DNA from 2 places in the Cyanobium sp. Copco_Reservoir_LC18 genome. Region 1 is predicted to be linked to the other one. Evidence: predicted binding sites of a transcription regulator. Region 1 holds the regulator's gene; the other holds the start of a gene.

Region 1 (7,015 bases):
CGGCGGCCGGGGCGGTGGCGGCGCCCGTGGAGGGGGCGGTGCGGCTGGAGCGGGCCACCGGCGGCGGGCCGGACCGCTGGCGGCTGGGCAACGGTCTGGTGTCGGCGCTGATCGGTCCGGCGGGGGTGGAGCAGCTCTTCGATGGGGCCGGCACGCCCCAGCTGGCGGGGCCGCTGGCCTGGTGCCGCTGGCGCGACCGGGGCGAGTTCTGGGATGCCTGGGATCTGGCCGCCGACTACCGCGACCATCCGCTGGCCTGGAGCTGGCAGGGGCTGCCGCAGTGGCTGGAGACGGGGCCGCTCTGCGCCCGGTTCGTCTGGCGCGGGCGCTGCGGCGAGAGCCCGGTGCGCCTGGACGGCCGCCTGCTGGCGGGCAGCCCCTGGCTGGAGCTGGTGCTGGGCACCCAGTGGAAGCAGCGCCACGAGCTGCTGCGGCTGGAGATTCCCCTGGCCGATCCGGCCTGCCGCTGGGCGGCCGACACCGCCGGCGGGGTGATCGAGCGGCCGGCCACGGCCCGCACCGCCCGGGAGCGGGCCCGCTGGGAGGTGGGCGCCGTCAGCTGGATGGCCGCGGTGGGCCCGGGCCGCGGCGACGGGCTGGCGGTGCTGCTGGATGGCCCCCAGGGGGTGTCGGCGACGGCGGAGCGCCTGGGGGTGTCGCTGCTGCGGGCGCCCACCTGGCCCGATCCCGGCGCCGACAACGGCTGGCAGCGGCAGCGGCTGGCCCTTCTGCCCTGCCCCGGCGGCTGGCGGGCGGCCGCGGCGCCCCAGCAGGCCACCCGGCTGCGGGAGCCCCTCTGGTGCCGGCCGATGGAGCCGTCCGCCGGAGCAGGCGCCGAGGCGGGGGGCGCGGCCGACAGGCTGTTCCCGTGCCTCGGCGAGGACCTGCAGCTGGTGGCCCTGCGGCCCCTGCCGGCGGACGACGGCGCGGATGCCGACGGCGCGGCGATGGACGCGGAACCGGAATCGGGCGCCGTGCTCCTCAGCGTCCAGAACCTGGGGCCCTGCCGGCGGCGCTTCTCAGCCGGACCGGACTGGACCGTTCTCGGGCCCTGTGATGCCATGGGCCAACCCCAGGGGGCCGGCGAGGGGAGTCGGCACCCGGTTGCTCAGGGGCCGGAGCCGCTGGCCCTGGCCCCCTGGCAGCTGGGGCACTGGCGGCTGCGGCGGGCGCCGGCGGGGAGCGCGGCGGCTCAGTCGTCGTGATCGTCGAAGGGATCGGTGAGGCCCTTGGACGGCGGGCCGAAGGCGGTGTACACCCCGAAACCGGTGAGGGCCAGCAGCACGGCGAGGACCGCGAGGGCCACCGAGAGGGCGGGGGAGGTGCTGGCGGCGGGTTCCATGGAGGGGGCTTGCGTCACAACTCTCGACAGCCCAACTCGGTGCGGCCGGCAAGACCCTTACAGTAAGCACCGCGATTCCGTGCCCGAGAGGTCCGAGCTGCCATGGCCCAACGCACCCGTCTGGGAAACCTGCTGCGCCCCCTGAACTCCGAGTACGGAAAGGTGGTGCCCGGCTGGGGCACCACCCCCGTGATGGGCGTGTTCATGCTGCTCTTCCTGGTGTTCCTGCTGGTGATCCTGCAGCTGTACAACAAGTCCCTGCTGCTCGAGGGCATCAACGTCAACTGGAACGGCGTCGGCTGATTCCTCTCGCCCCCTGTCCATGAACATCTTCGGCATCGGTCTGCCCGAGATGGCGGTGATCGCCGCCATCGGGCTGCTGGTCTTCGGACCCAAGCGGCTGCCCGAGCTCGGCAAGACCCTGGGGCGCACCCTGCGCGGCTTCCAGTCGGCGTCGCAGGAATTCGAGAAGGAGTTCCGCACGGCGGTGGGCACTGAGCAGCCGACTGGGCAGCCGATCGACATCTCCGGCCCCCCAGCCGCGATCACGCCGGCCGCCGAAGCTCCTGCCGTCGAAACGCCTGTCGTCGCGGAGACGGCAGCGCCTGTGGCCCCGGTGGCTGAGGAGGCCGCCCCCTCCAGCGGTCCCTCCAGCTGAGGACGGCCTGCCGTTGGATCTGCAACTGCTGGTGGGCCTGGGCAATCCCGGCCCCCGCTACGCCGACACCCGCCACAACGTCGGCTTCATGGTGCTGGAGCGCCTGGCCCGAGCCGGTGGTGCCAGCTTCCGCAACCAGGGCCGCCTGCACGGTCTGCTGGCCGAGACCGGCCAGGGGGACCGGCGGCTGCGGCTGTTGATGCCCCAGACCTTCATGAACGACAGCGGCCGCTCGATCCGTGCCGCCCTCGACTGGTTCCGGCTCGAGCCCGCCCAGATGCTGGTGCTGGTGGACGACATGGACCTGCCCCTGGGGCGCCTGCGGGTGCGGGCGGCGGGCGGCGCCGGCGGCCACAACGGCCTGCGCAGCACCATCGCCCACCTGGGCAGCGAGTCCTTCGCGCGGCTGCGCATCGGCATCGGCGCGCCGGGCGAGACGCCCGAGGAGCGGCGGGCCCGCACGGTGTCCCATGTGCTGGGCAAGTTCTCCGCCGCCGACCGGCCGGTGCTGGAGACGGTGCTCCAGGAGGTGGAGGCGGGCATCGACCTGATCCGCCGGGTGGGGCTGGAGAAGGCGGCCAACCGTCTGAACAGTTTTCGTGCCGATCCGCCGCCATCCTGAGAGCATCGACAACGTCCCGTGAGCCGCCTTCCCGCCACCACCGCCCAGCTGCGGGTGCTGCGCCAGAGCTTCAGCCCCTGCCTGCTGGAGGGGGAGATCAGCGCCGGCGGCTTCCAGTGGCGCTTCCGCTGGGCCTTCGACCGGGGCGAGCTGCAGGTGGAGCCGTCCCTCGGGCGGGCCCTGATCCAGGACGCCCTGCTGCGCTTTCTGCTCAAGGCCGACTACCAGCTCGAACCGGGCGGCGACTACGTGTTCACGGTGCGGGCGTCGTTCTGATCAGCTCCCGCCCCAGCCGGCGCTCCAGCAGCAGCTGGGCCACCACGTCGTCCCAGTCGCGGGGGGGCTGGCGCAGGCCCAGGGGCAGCAGCCGCCGCCAGCCGCGGGCGGGGTACAGCTGCCAGTAACGGCGCCGGGCCGCCAGGGTGGTGCCGCGCTCATCCACCAGCTCCACCGGCAGCAGGGGCTCCAGGCGCCGCCGCCAGGGGCCGCTGCCGGTGCCGTCGCCGATCACCACGGCGGCGAGGGCCTGCCGGCGGTGCCACTGCTCCAGTCGCTCCCAGGCCACCTCCGGGGGCAGCACCAGCGCCTCGCGGATCTCGCGGCGCCCGGGATCGGTGAGCACCAGGCCGCACTTGCTGCGGCCCGGATCGAGCCCCGCCAGGGGGCCGGGGGCCGCCAGCGGTCCCGCGCTCACGGCCGCACCGGCCGGGTGGCGGCGTCCTTGCGCAGCCAGCGCAGCTCCACGCTGATCGGGTCGGGGGTGTCGGCGTTCTGGAGGGCCACCGCCTCGAGGTTGGCGGTGACGCCGGCGGGGCGCTCGCTGAGGTCCCGGGCCAGGGCATTGAAGCCGGCGGCATCGAACTGGAGCCCGTTGACCAGGGTGCCCTGGCGCTGGGCCTTGGCGAAGGCGGCGGCCAGCAGCAGGTTGAGGCGGCTGCGCACGGCGTCGATCTCGCGCACGTCGGGTTCGAGGGCGGTGCGGGAGAGCACCTCCCCCTGCTCCACCACCTGGCGGTTGGGGCGCAGGTCGGGGAAGGCCAGCACCTGGGCCTCGCCCCGCAGCACGTTGGCGGCCGAGCGGATGCTGACCACCCAGACGCCGGGGGTGGCGAGCAGGGATTCCAGCCGGACGATGTCGCTGCGGGGCACCAGCAGAATCTGGCGGTTGGGGGGCTGGCCGGGGAGCAGCAGCTGGAAGGCGGCCCGGTTGGCCTCCTGCAGCAGGGCATCGATCACCTGCCTGGCCTGGTCGGGGCGCTGCAGCTGCACCTTGGCGGTGGCCAGGGGCTGGCCACTGGCGATCACCACATCGCCGCGGCGCAGGGCGATGACGTTGGTCTCCAGGTCCTTGAGTTCCTTTTCGCCGGCGGCGATGCGACGGCGCACATTGGCCAGCTCGGCCTCGGTGCGGCGGATCTCGGCGTCGCGGCCCCGCACCTCCCGGCTGAGCCGGGCCCGCTCCGCCTCCAGCCGGGCGCGCTCGGCCTGCAGGGGCTGCAGCTCGCGCCGCAGGGTGTCGACGCGGCGCTCGGCGGCCAGCAGCTGGTCACGGGCACGGCGCTGGCTGGCCAGGGCCTGGTCGCGGCGGCGTTCGGCGGTGATCAGGTCGAGGCGGCTGCGCTCCAGTTCGCCCCGGGTGCGGGTCAGTTCCCCCTCATTGCGCTTCAGGGCGGCGCGGCTGTCCCGCAGGCGGTCCTGGATCTGGTCGAGCTCGAACAGCCCCACCCGCAGGCGCTCGCTCACCAGCAGCATCAGCCCCAGCGAGACGGCACTGATCAGGCTGCCGGTGAGCACCGTGATCACCACGGCGGTCTTGCGGGGCCGCAGGTTGAACAGGCTGAGGCGCGCCTTGCCGACGCGGCTGCCCAGTCGGTCGCCGAGGGTGGAGAGCACTCCGCCGAGCACCAGGAGCGCGAGGATCAGCAGCCAACCCGACACCTTCCGAGCCCCGGTTCCGCGATGCACCAAGTATCCCTGGCGGGCGTCAGCTGAACCGCTTGGCCAGGGCGATGGGGTCGAAGACGGTGATCTTCTTGCGGTCGATCTGGACCAGGCCGTCGTTGCGCAGGTCGCCCAGCAGGCGGGTGATGGTGACGCGGGTGGAGCCGATCGCCTCGGCGATGGCCTGGTGGGAGAGGCGCAGGTCGATGGTGATGCCCTCGGTGCCGGGGACGCCGAAGTCGCGGCAGAGGACGAGCAGGAAGCTCACCAGCCGGGAGGACATGTCCCGGTGGGTGAGGGTCTCGATCATGGTCTCGGTCTGGAGGATGCGGGAGGAGAGGCCCTGGAGCAGCAGCAGGCCGACGCTGGCGTCCTGCTCGATGGCGCGCCGCACCGAGGTGGCCGGGGCGGTGACCATCTCGACCCGGGTGAAGGCGATGGCGTGGTAGAAGCGGTCGGAGCGCTGGCCGGTGAGCAGGGACAGGACGCCGAAGAGGCTGTTCTCGCGCAGCAGGGCCACGGTGATCTCCTCGCCCGACTCGTAGACGCGCGAAAGGCGCACGGCGCCGCGCCGCAGCAGGTAGACCCGCTCGGCCGGGTCGCCGGGGAAGAAGATCGTCTTGCCGCGCTCGATGGTCTCGACGCTGCTGCCGGCCAGGCCGCGGATGACGTCCAGCAGGGTGGTGGCCGTGGCGCCGGGGGCGCCCATGGGGGTCACGGAGCCGGGGGATCCGCTGGATGGACTGCTGGGGTAGCGGCTGAAGCCACGCGTAGCGCCGACCATCAAGGCGTGGCGAATGGTGATGAACCTATGGATCGGTCTGGCCGATCCATGTAGCCAATGACACTCTTTAGCCGGTCGTGGTGCCTGGCGCCACAGCCAGGGCCCGGCGCTGGGCCTCCTGCAGGTCCCGCAGGCCCGGTTCGGCCAGATCCAGCAGGGCGTCGAGGCGGGAGCGGGGGAAGGGGGCGCCCTCGGCGGTGCCCTGGATCTCCAGCAGCCGCCCCTGCTCGTCCATCACCACGTTGAGGTCCACCTCGGCGCGGGAATCCTCGGAGTAATCGAGATCCAGCAGGGCCACACCGTCCACGAGCCCCACCGACACGGCCGACACCTGCTGGCGCAGGGGCGAGGCGGCCAGCACCCCCTGCTGCTGCAGGCGTTCCAGGGCGGCGGCCAGGGCGATCCAGGCGCCGGTGATCGAGGCGGTGCGGGTGCCGGCGTCGGCCTGGAGCACGTCGCAGTCGACCAGCAGGGTGCGCTCGCCGAGGGCCTCCAGATCGAGGGCGGCCCGCAGGCTGCGGCCGATGAGGCGCTGGATCTCCTGGGTGCGGCCGGAGAGCTTCATCAGCTCGCGGCCCTGGCGGCTTGGGGTGGAGGCCGGCAGCAGGCGGTATTCGGCGCTGAGCCAGCCGCTGCCGGAACCCCGCCGCCAGCGGGGCACCTCGGGGTCGAGGCAGACGCTGCAGAGCACCCGGGTGCGGCCGGCGGCGAACAGCACCGAGCTGAGGGCGAAGCCCATCGGATCCCAGTCGACGGCCACCGGGCGCAGGGCGTCGGCGGCGCGGCCGTCGTTGCGGGGGGCGTCGGCAGGAGTGGTCACGCGGGCCATCGGCGAAGCCGATCGAGCGTAGGCGGCGCCGGTGGTACGTCTGTTCCCAGCCACTACCGATGGTGTGCCGGGCTGTTCAGGCCCGCTACATTCGGGAGGTGAGGGGTCGGGACGCTGCGTCCGGTCGCTTGCGTCAACGCTTCTGTGGGTTGTCCATGACCGCCAGCCTCATCGACCCCGGCCACCCCCGGCGCACGGCGGCTCCGGCGCGGACCGAGCCGCTGGCCCTGGTGCCACCGCTGCGGCTGGTGAGCCAGCCCGAGGGGCTGCTGCAGATCCACACGGCGCCGTTCCGGGGCAGCTTCGCGGCGGTGTTCAGCCAGGCCCTGCGCAGTGCCGGGCTGGGCAGCCGGGTGCTGGTGAGCCAGTTCCTCAAGGGGGGCGTGGAGCAGGGGCCGGCGGGCAGCCTGCGGCTGTGCGGCCGGCTGGAGTGGCTGCGGCCGGGCACGCCCCACTGCCTCGACGGGCCGCCGGGTTCGCAGGGGCCCGAGGGGGCCACGGCCGAGGAGGCGCTGGAGGCGGTGGCCGAGGTGTGGGAGGTGAGCCGGGAGCGGCTGCTGAAGGGCGATCTGGATCTGCTGGTGCTGGATGAGCTGGGGCTGGCGATCGCCCTGGGCTACCTGGGCGCCGAGGCGGTGATCGAGGCGCTCGAGCAGCGGCCAGCCCATCTGGATGTCATCCTGACGGGCCCCTCGATGCCGGCCAGCCTGATGGCGATGGCCGATCAGGTCACCCAGTTGCGCCGCGGCGGCTGACGCCATGCTCAAGAACGACCACTGGATCAACGAACAGGCTGCGGCCGGAATGCTGGAGCCGTTCCAGCCGACGCTGGTGCGCCA
Region 2 (7,015 bases), on a different contig from region 1:
CGACTCGTCGCCTCCGTCACGGGCATGGGGGTTGTGGTCTGCCTGGGGTTCATCGAGCTGCTGCGCAGCCCCCTGCAGCAGCTCTCCAGGGTGACGATCGAACTGCTGGCGGTGCGGGCCCTGCTGTTTCTGGCCCCACTGCTGGTCAGCCTGCTGCTGCTGCTGCGGGATGGCCCGCTGCTGCTGGGCCGCCGTCGCCCCCCCGCCTCCTGGGGGCCCGACCTGCTGGCCAGCGGCCTGATGAGCGTCGTGCTGCTGCTTTATTTCATGGCGGCGGTGGTCATCACCGCCAGCCTGTTGCTCAACCAGGGGGATGGGGTGGGGGAGGTGGGCTTCCTGATCGGCCAGCTGGAGCCGGCCCGCTTCGCCTCCGCGCTGGCCAGGGCGGCCGCCTATGGCGGGATCTGTGCCGCCATCTGCCTGCACCAGGCCGGGCGCAGCTCCGCCGGCGCCGCGGCGATGGCCTCCGGCATGGCCCGGTCGCTGCGGCTGGGCATCGGGGTGATGGTCTGCCTCGATGTGCTCTGGTCGATCGTCGTCGATCCCCTGCGCATGGGAGGGACCTGACCGTGACCACCGCCGCTCCCGCCCCCGCCCCGCCGCGGCGCCCTGGGCCCCAGAGCCTGGTCTTCCTGGCCGGCGCGGTGGCCCTGCTGGGGGTGTTCGTGTTCGGGATCGCCCGCTCCGGCAACTGGCTCGCCCCCAGCGTCCGCCTGCAGTTCCGCACCCTCGACGCCGCCGGCCTGCAGACGGGCATGGCGGTGCGCATCTCGGGATTCGCGGTCGGCCAGGTGCGCCGGATCGTGCTGCAGCCCGACGCCCAGGTGCTGGTGGAGCTGGAGCTGCGGGACCCCTACCGCTCCATGGTGGGTCGCCGCAGCCGGGCCGAACTGGCCCAGCTGGGGCTCCTGGGCGACAGCTACATCGCCATCACGCCCGACCCGGCGGCGATCGGCCAGCCCCCGATCGGTGATGGCGAGACGCTGGTGTTCACCAGCCGCCCCGACATCGACGACCTGATCGCCGAGGTGGCCAGCAGCCGCATCCCCCTGCAGCGGGCCGTCAGCAGCGGCCTGACGCTGGCGGAGACCCGCCTGCCCCGCAGCCTTGATGAGCTCGACCGCACCCTGGTCGCCAGCCGCCGCCTGGCGACACGCCTGGAGGCGGACACCCGGCGCAGCAGCAGCGAGCTCAACCGCACCCTGGGGGCCACCCGGCAGCTGGCGGAGCGCCTCGAAGGGCGCGCCGATGGCACTGCCGCCGACCTGTCGGCCCTGATCAAGCGCCTCGAGAGCACCGAATCCCAGACGCGGCCGCTCCTGCTCCAGACCCTGCGCGAGCTCTCCACCATGGCCGCCGCCACCAACCGCCTGGTGAAGACGCTCAACGAGAGCTGGGTGATCGAACTGATCGAGCGGACCGGGGAACCCCGAACCGAGCCGGGCCGCTGATCACCACGACGGCCGCCGGCGGCGTCACCCCTCCACCCGGTCGGCCTGGCGCAGCAGCTCGGGCGGGAACGTCACTCCGATGGCCCGGGCCGTGCGGCGATTCAGCAGCAGCAGCTTCTCGGTCACCGGCTCGAAGGCCATCGTGGCGGGGGATCGGCCACGCAGCACCTGCACCGCCAGGGCTCCGGCCTGGGCCCCGTCGGCCTCCGGATCCCAGCCCACCACCGCCAGGCACCCCGGCGTGGCGATGTCGGACGGGTCGACGGAATAGACCGGCAGGCGATGGCGCAGGCCGGCCGCCGCCAGGGCCGGGAAGCCCACGCTGGTGGCGTAGTCGCCCACCCGCACCAAAGCCCCCACCCGGTGGCTGGCCAGGGTGTCGGCGGCCCGGGTCACCTCCGCCGGCCCGGCCACCGGCTCGACCATCACCACCAGGGAGCGCGGCGCCGCTTCCCGGCGCAGCAGCTCGGCTTCGAAGCTGGCGTTGGCCTCGGAGGGGTTGTAGACGAGACCCACACTGGCCAGGCCGGGCGTGATCCGACGGGCGAGATCGAGCTGCTCGGCCAGGGGATTGGTGCTGACCGTGCCCACCACATGGGGCCGGTGGCGGGTGTAGCTGGTGCCGGCCCCGGCCCCCCAGGGGTTGGAGCAGTAGCAGAACACCACGGGCACCCGCGCCGGGGCGATGGCCAGGATCGCCGCCAGGGGCGGGGTGCCGATGGCCACGAGCAGGTCGACCCCGGCCTCCAGCAGCTCCGCCACCTGGGCACGGCAGGTGGCCATGCTGCCCGCGGCGAAGCGCTCCAGCAGGGTCACGCCGGCCGGTGCCCGGAAGCCGCCCCCGGCCAGGCCCCGCACGAAGCCGCGGCGGGCGGCATCGGGGCCGGCCCCCCGCACGTACTGGACGATGCCCAGCCGTGGCGGACCCGGCGGCCGGCGGCGGGCGTGGCAGCCGGCGGCCAGGAGGGTTCCGGTGGCGGCGGCCCCGGCCAGCAGGCCCAGCGCCTGGCGCCGGCTGGCCCCTGCCGTCGTGGCCATCAGCTGCGGAACAAACGGGAATACAGCTCACCATGACCCAGCTGGGCCAGACCCGCCCCCACCCCCCCGTTCCAGAGGGCTTCGGGATCGGCCGCCACCAGCTCCGCCGCCCGGGCGGCGACGGCGGGCGCCAGGGCCAGCTGCAGCCGCTGGGCTTCGGTGGGTCCCAGGGGCACGAGTCGCACGGCGGCGCTGAGCTGGGTGGCGATCCAGCCGTAGAGGTAGGCCTCGACCACCTCCTCGGGCCCGATCTCCAGGGCCACCCCGGCCCAGGCCCAGGCCGCCGGCCAGGCCAGCCGGGCGGGCCGCTCCCCGGGCAGGGGCCGGTCCAGGTCGGCCAGCAGCTGCAGCAGCGAGCGGCCCATCTGGCGCTGCTGGGCCCGCACCTCGGCCGCCTCCCGCTGGGCCAGCAGCCAGCCGTCCAGGTCCAGCACTTCCCCACGGGCCGGCCCCTCCGGGGACTCACGCCAGCGGGTGAGCGCCTGCATCAGCCGGCCCAGGCTGGCGGCCTCGATCGCCAGCGCGCCCCGGGCCAGCTCCGCCTCCAGCCAGTGGGCCACCGCCTCGGCGTCGGCCAGCTCGCCGGCCTGCACAAGCACCTCCAGCCCCTCGGAGTAGCTGAAGGCCCCCACCGGCAGGGCGGGACTGACGAGCTGGAACAGCCGCAGCCGGGTGAGGCTCATGGGTGGGGATGGCCATGGTGGTCATGGGCGTGGTGGTGGTCGTGGCCGGACGGTGCGTAGGCCCCGGCTTCGGGCAGAAACGGCCCGGTGATCCGCTCCACCGTCAGTCCCCGATGCCGCAGCAGATCCTCGAGCACGCTGTCGATGCCCAGCCGCAGCTCGTCGCGGCGCAGCTCCAGGGCCACATGGCGGTTGCCCAGGTGATAGGCCGCCTGCAGCAGGGCCAGGGGATCGGAGGCCCGCGCCACCAGCAGCGGCTCCGGGGCCGCCTCCACCACCACCAGGGGGCCGCCGCCCTCGGGGGCCAGGCGGTCGCCGGGCTCCAGGGCGGCGCCGCGGGGCAGCTGCAGCAGCAGGTCCCGTCCACAGGCGCTGCGGCGATGGCCCCGCAGGCTGGTGCGCTCGTCGGCCCGGAGCGGCAACCGCAACGGAGGCTCCGGCCACGGCTCCGGCTCCGGCCCCTGGTGCCGGCCCAGGCACCGCACCAGCACCAGGGGCCCGGTGCCATCGGCAACCGTTGCACTGGAAGCCGTGCCGTCGGAGACCGGGGGTCCGGGCATGGGGCAGGCCAGGGAGAGGGCCATCCACCCTGGCCAGCCATCGGCCGCCGGCCATGTGTCGGGTGCTACCGAATCCAGCCCCCCGGGGACCCACCATCGGCGCCATGCAGCTCACCGCCCCTGCCCCCTGGAGAGCCCAGGCCCGGCTTCGTTTCGAGACCGGCATCGGCTTGGACGTTGCCACCCGGCACCAGGGCGGGGCGACGGCGCCGCTGAAGATCCAGCGGGCCTTCGCCGCCGCCGATGGCCGCTGCGAACTGCCCCTGCTGCACACCGGCGGCGGCCTGGTGGGCGGCGATGAGCTGGCCATCGAGGCCGATCTCGCCGCCGGCAGCCGCGCCCTGATCACCAGCGTGGCGGCCCAGAAGGTCTACGGAACCGTGGGCCGCTCCCGCCGGGTCCCCGCCGGCAGCTGGACCCATCAGACGCTCGATTTCACTCTGGCGACCGGGGCCGATCTGGAGTGGCTGCCCCAGGAGCTGGTGGTCTTCCGGGATGGCCTGTTCCAGCAGACCTGCCGGGTGGAGCTGGCCGAAGGGGCCAGCTGGCTGGGGGCGGAGGTGGTGCGGCTGGGGCGCAGCGCCGACGGCGAGACGCTCGGCTCCGGCCGCTGGCGCTCGCTGCTGGAGATCCGGCGGCAGGGGCAGTGGGAACTGGTGGACCGGCTCGAGCTGGGCGGCGCCAGCCTGGAGAGCCCCCACGGGCTGGGGGGGCAGCCGGTGTTCGCCAGCCTGGTGTGGGCCGCCCCCGGGCCGGTGGGCGAGCCCCTGCTGGAGGCCTGCCGCGCCGAGCGCCACGGGCTGGAGGGGGCGATGGCCTGTGGCCGGCTGGAGCGGGGCCTGGTGGCCCGCTACCGGGGGCGCTCCACCCAGGCGGCCCGCTTCTGGTTCACGCGCATCTGGGCCCGGATCCGGGCCGAGCGGGGCCTGGCGGCTCCGGTGCTGCCCCGGGTCTGGCCGTTCCAGGAGCAGCCCCTGAACCAGGAGCCCCTGCCGGTGTCCACGGCCCGCAGCTGGTGACCCCCCGGCCTGACGCAACGCAACACCGGCCCTAGGTTCGCCCCAGGCGCCGTCCCCCGATGCATCGCTTCCAGCTTTCCCTGCAGGCCCTGGGCCAGGCGCGCCAGCTGATCGCCGTGGGGCGCAGCCAGGGGGATCTCGCCCGGATCGCCGACCTGGTGGACAGCTTCCTGGACACCCCCCAGATGGACGCCTGCATCGCCCGTTTCCGGGCCCTGCCGGGCGGGGCGGCGATGATGGACGAGCGTTATCCGCCGCTGCAGCCGGACCTGGAGCGGCTCGAGGCGCTGCCGGAGGGGAGCCTGGGCCACCGCTATGCCGCCCTGATCCGCCGCTTCAACTACGACCCCGAATTCTTCCGCCCCCGTCCCGTCGACACCGAGGGCCGCTGGCTCACCCAGCGGATCGCCACCACCCACGACATCCACCACTTGGTCAGCGGTTTCGGCACGACGCCGGTGGGGGAGAACGGCGTGCTGGCCATCACCGCCGTGCAGATCGGCTTCCCCGCCTACGTGAGCCTCACCCACGCCGCCCAGATCGCCGGGTTCCGCTTCAGGCTCGACGGCTACGCGACCCTGAGCCGGGCCATCAGCCACGGCACTACCATCGGCTTCACCGCCCATCCCTTCGCCACGGTCCGCTGGGAGGAGGGCTGGGAGCTGCCGGTGGCGGAGTGGCGCCAGCGGCTGGGGGTGACCCTGCCGGCAGACGGGGAGCCCTATGGGATCGACCAGCCCTGAGCGGCCGCGGGGCCGACCACCCTCCCAGCCGCGATGACCGACCCCCTGCCCTTCGGGATCCAGGCACTGGTGGCGGCCCTGGCGGCGATCGCCGCCGGCCTGATCAACGCCCTGGCCGGCGGCGGGTCACTGATCAGTTTCCCTGCCCTCACGGCCATCGGTCTGCCGGCGGTGATGGCCAACATCACCAACACCGTGGCCCTGGCCCCCGGCTATTTGGGCGCCACCGTGGCCCAGCGCCAGGATCTGCAGGGCCAGCAGCGACGCCTCTGGCTGCTGCTGCCGGCGGGGGCCGCCGGGGGCCTGGTGGGCGGCCTGCTGCTGCTGCACACCGGCGAGCGGCTGTTCACCCAGCTGGTGCCGTTCCTGATCCTGTTCGCCTCGGCGCTGCTGGCGGTGCAGGAACCCGTGCGCCGCTGGGTGCAGCGCCGCTCCGAGTGCCACGGTCGCCCCCCCTCGGAACTCTGGGCCGTGCTGCCGGTGTTCCTGGCGGCCATCTATGGGGGCTTCTTCGGCGGCGGCCTGAGCGTGATCGTGCTGGCGGTGCTGGCCCTGACCCTCGAGGACAGCCTCACCCGCCTCAACGGTCTCAAGCAGGCGGTGGCGTTCGCCACCAACCTGACCGCCGCCGCCTTCTTCCTCTTCTCCGGCCAGGTGGCCTGGGGCCTGGCGGCGGTGATGGCAATCGGCGCCATCCTCGGCGGGGCGCTGGGGGGCCGGCTGGCGTCCCGCATCCAGCCCGCGCACCTGCGCACCCTCGTGGTGGTGGTGGGTGTGGTGGTGGCGCTGATCTACTTCCTCAGGACCTGAGCCGCCGCAAGCCGTGAGCGCTGGCCGACGGAGGGCCCAGCCGGACACCGCCCCTAGGCTTGAAGGCCATCCCACCCCTGGGCCGATGCCGCTGCTGCTGATCCTGGTGGCGGTCGCCGCCGTCGGGTTGATCCTGATCTACAACCGCCTGGCCCAGCTGCAGGTGCTGGCGGACAACGCCTGGGCCGACATCGACGTCCAGCTCAAGCGGCGCCACGACCTGATCCCCAACCTGGTGGAGACGGTGCGGGGCTACGCCAGCCACGAAAAGGAAAGCTTCCGGACCGTGATCGAGGCCCGCAACGCCGCCGTGGCCGCCCGGGGCCCCCGGGAGCAGCAGCAGGCGGAGCAGGCCCTGGGGGCGTCGCTCGGCCAGCTGTTCGCCCTGGCGGAGGCCTACCCGGCCCTGCGGGCGGTGGAGAGCTTCCAGACCCTGCAGGCCAACCTCAGCCAGATCGAGGAGACGCTCCAGAGCGCCCGGCGCTATTACAACGCCGTGGTGCGGGACCTCAACACGGCGATCGTGCAGTTCCCCTCCAACCTGGTGGCCGGCAGCTTCACCATCCGCCCGCGCACCTACTTCGAGCTGGAGAACCCGGCCGAAGCGGCGGTCCCCGCCGTCCGCTTCGATGGCTGAGGCCACTCCGGCCGCCCGGCGGCTGTGGCGGCGCTGGCGCTGGGGGCTGGGGGGGCTGCTCGGCCTGGCCCTGT

The links. Region 1 encodes NtcA, which controls nitrogen genes in cyanobacteria. Its sites were predicted from a motif close to GTANCNNNNGNTAC; they were not measured.
Region 2: a site for NtcA is predicted at 3,788-3,801, ahead of L107_RS02250 (urease accessory protein UreD). Genes of this name have one in related genera too.

Annotation. Positions count from the first base shown of each region.
Region 1 is NZ_ASAC01000010.1:127,996-135,010, reverse strand. Features, by position in the region: gene L107_RS04750 (alpha-mannosidase) at 1-1,205, shown strand, start outside; gene psbN (photosystem II reaction center protein PsbN) at 1,193-1,342, opposite strand; gene psbH (photosystem II reaction center phosphoprotein PsbH) at 1,445-1,645, shown strand; gene L107_RS04735 (TatA/E family twin arginine-targeting protein translocase) at 1,665-2,000, shown strand; gene pth (aminoacyl-tRNA hydrolase) at 2,014-2,622, shown strand; gene L107_RS04725 (DUF3146 family protein) at 2,641-2,898, shown strand; gene L107_RS04720 (resolvase) at 2,876-3,316, opposite strand; gene L107_RS04715 (DUF3084 domain-containing protein) at 3,313-4,560, opposite strand; gene ntcA (global nitrogen regulator NtcA) at 4,607-5,272, opposite strand; gene rph (ribonuclease PH) at 5,415-6,167, opposite strand; gene L107_RS04700 (cob(I)yrinic acid a,c-diamide adenosyltransferase) at 6,332-6,931, shown strand; gene dcd (dCTP deaminase) at 6,936-7,015, shown strand, end outside.
Region 2 is NZ_ASAC01000004.1:205,613-212,627, reverse strand. Features, by position in the region: gene L107_RS02275 (hypothetical protein) at 1-567, shown strand, start outside; gene L107_RS02270 (MlaD family protein) at 570-1,451, shown strand; gene L107_RS02265 (ABC transporter substrate-binding protein) at 1,476-2,489, opposite strand; gene L107_RS02260 (urease accessory protein UreF) at 2,489-3,172, opposite strand; gene ureE (urease accessory protein UreE) at 3,169-3,732, opposite strand; gene L107_RS02250 (urease accessory protein UreD) at 3,837-4,751, shown strand; gene L107_RS02245 (Coq4 family protein) at 4,811-5,494, shown strand; gene L107_RS02240 (sulfite exporter TauE/SafE family protein) at 5,528-6,304, shown strand; gene L107_RS02235 (LemA family protein) at 6,390-6,941, shown strand; gene L107_RS02230 (DUF2207 domain-containing protein) at 6,934-7,015, shown strand, end outside.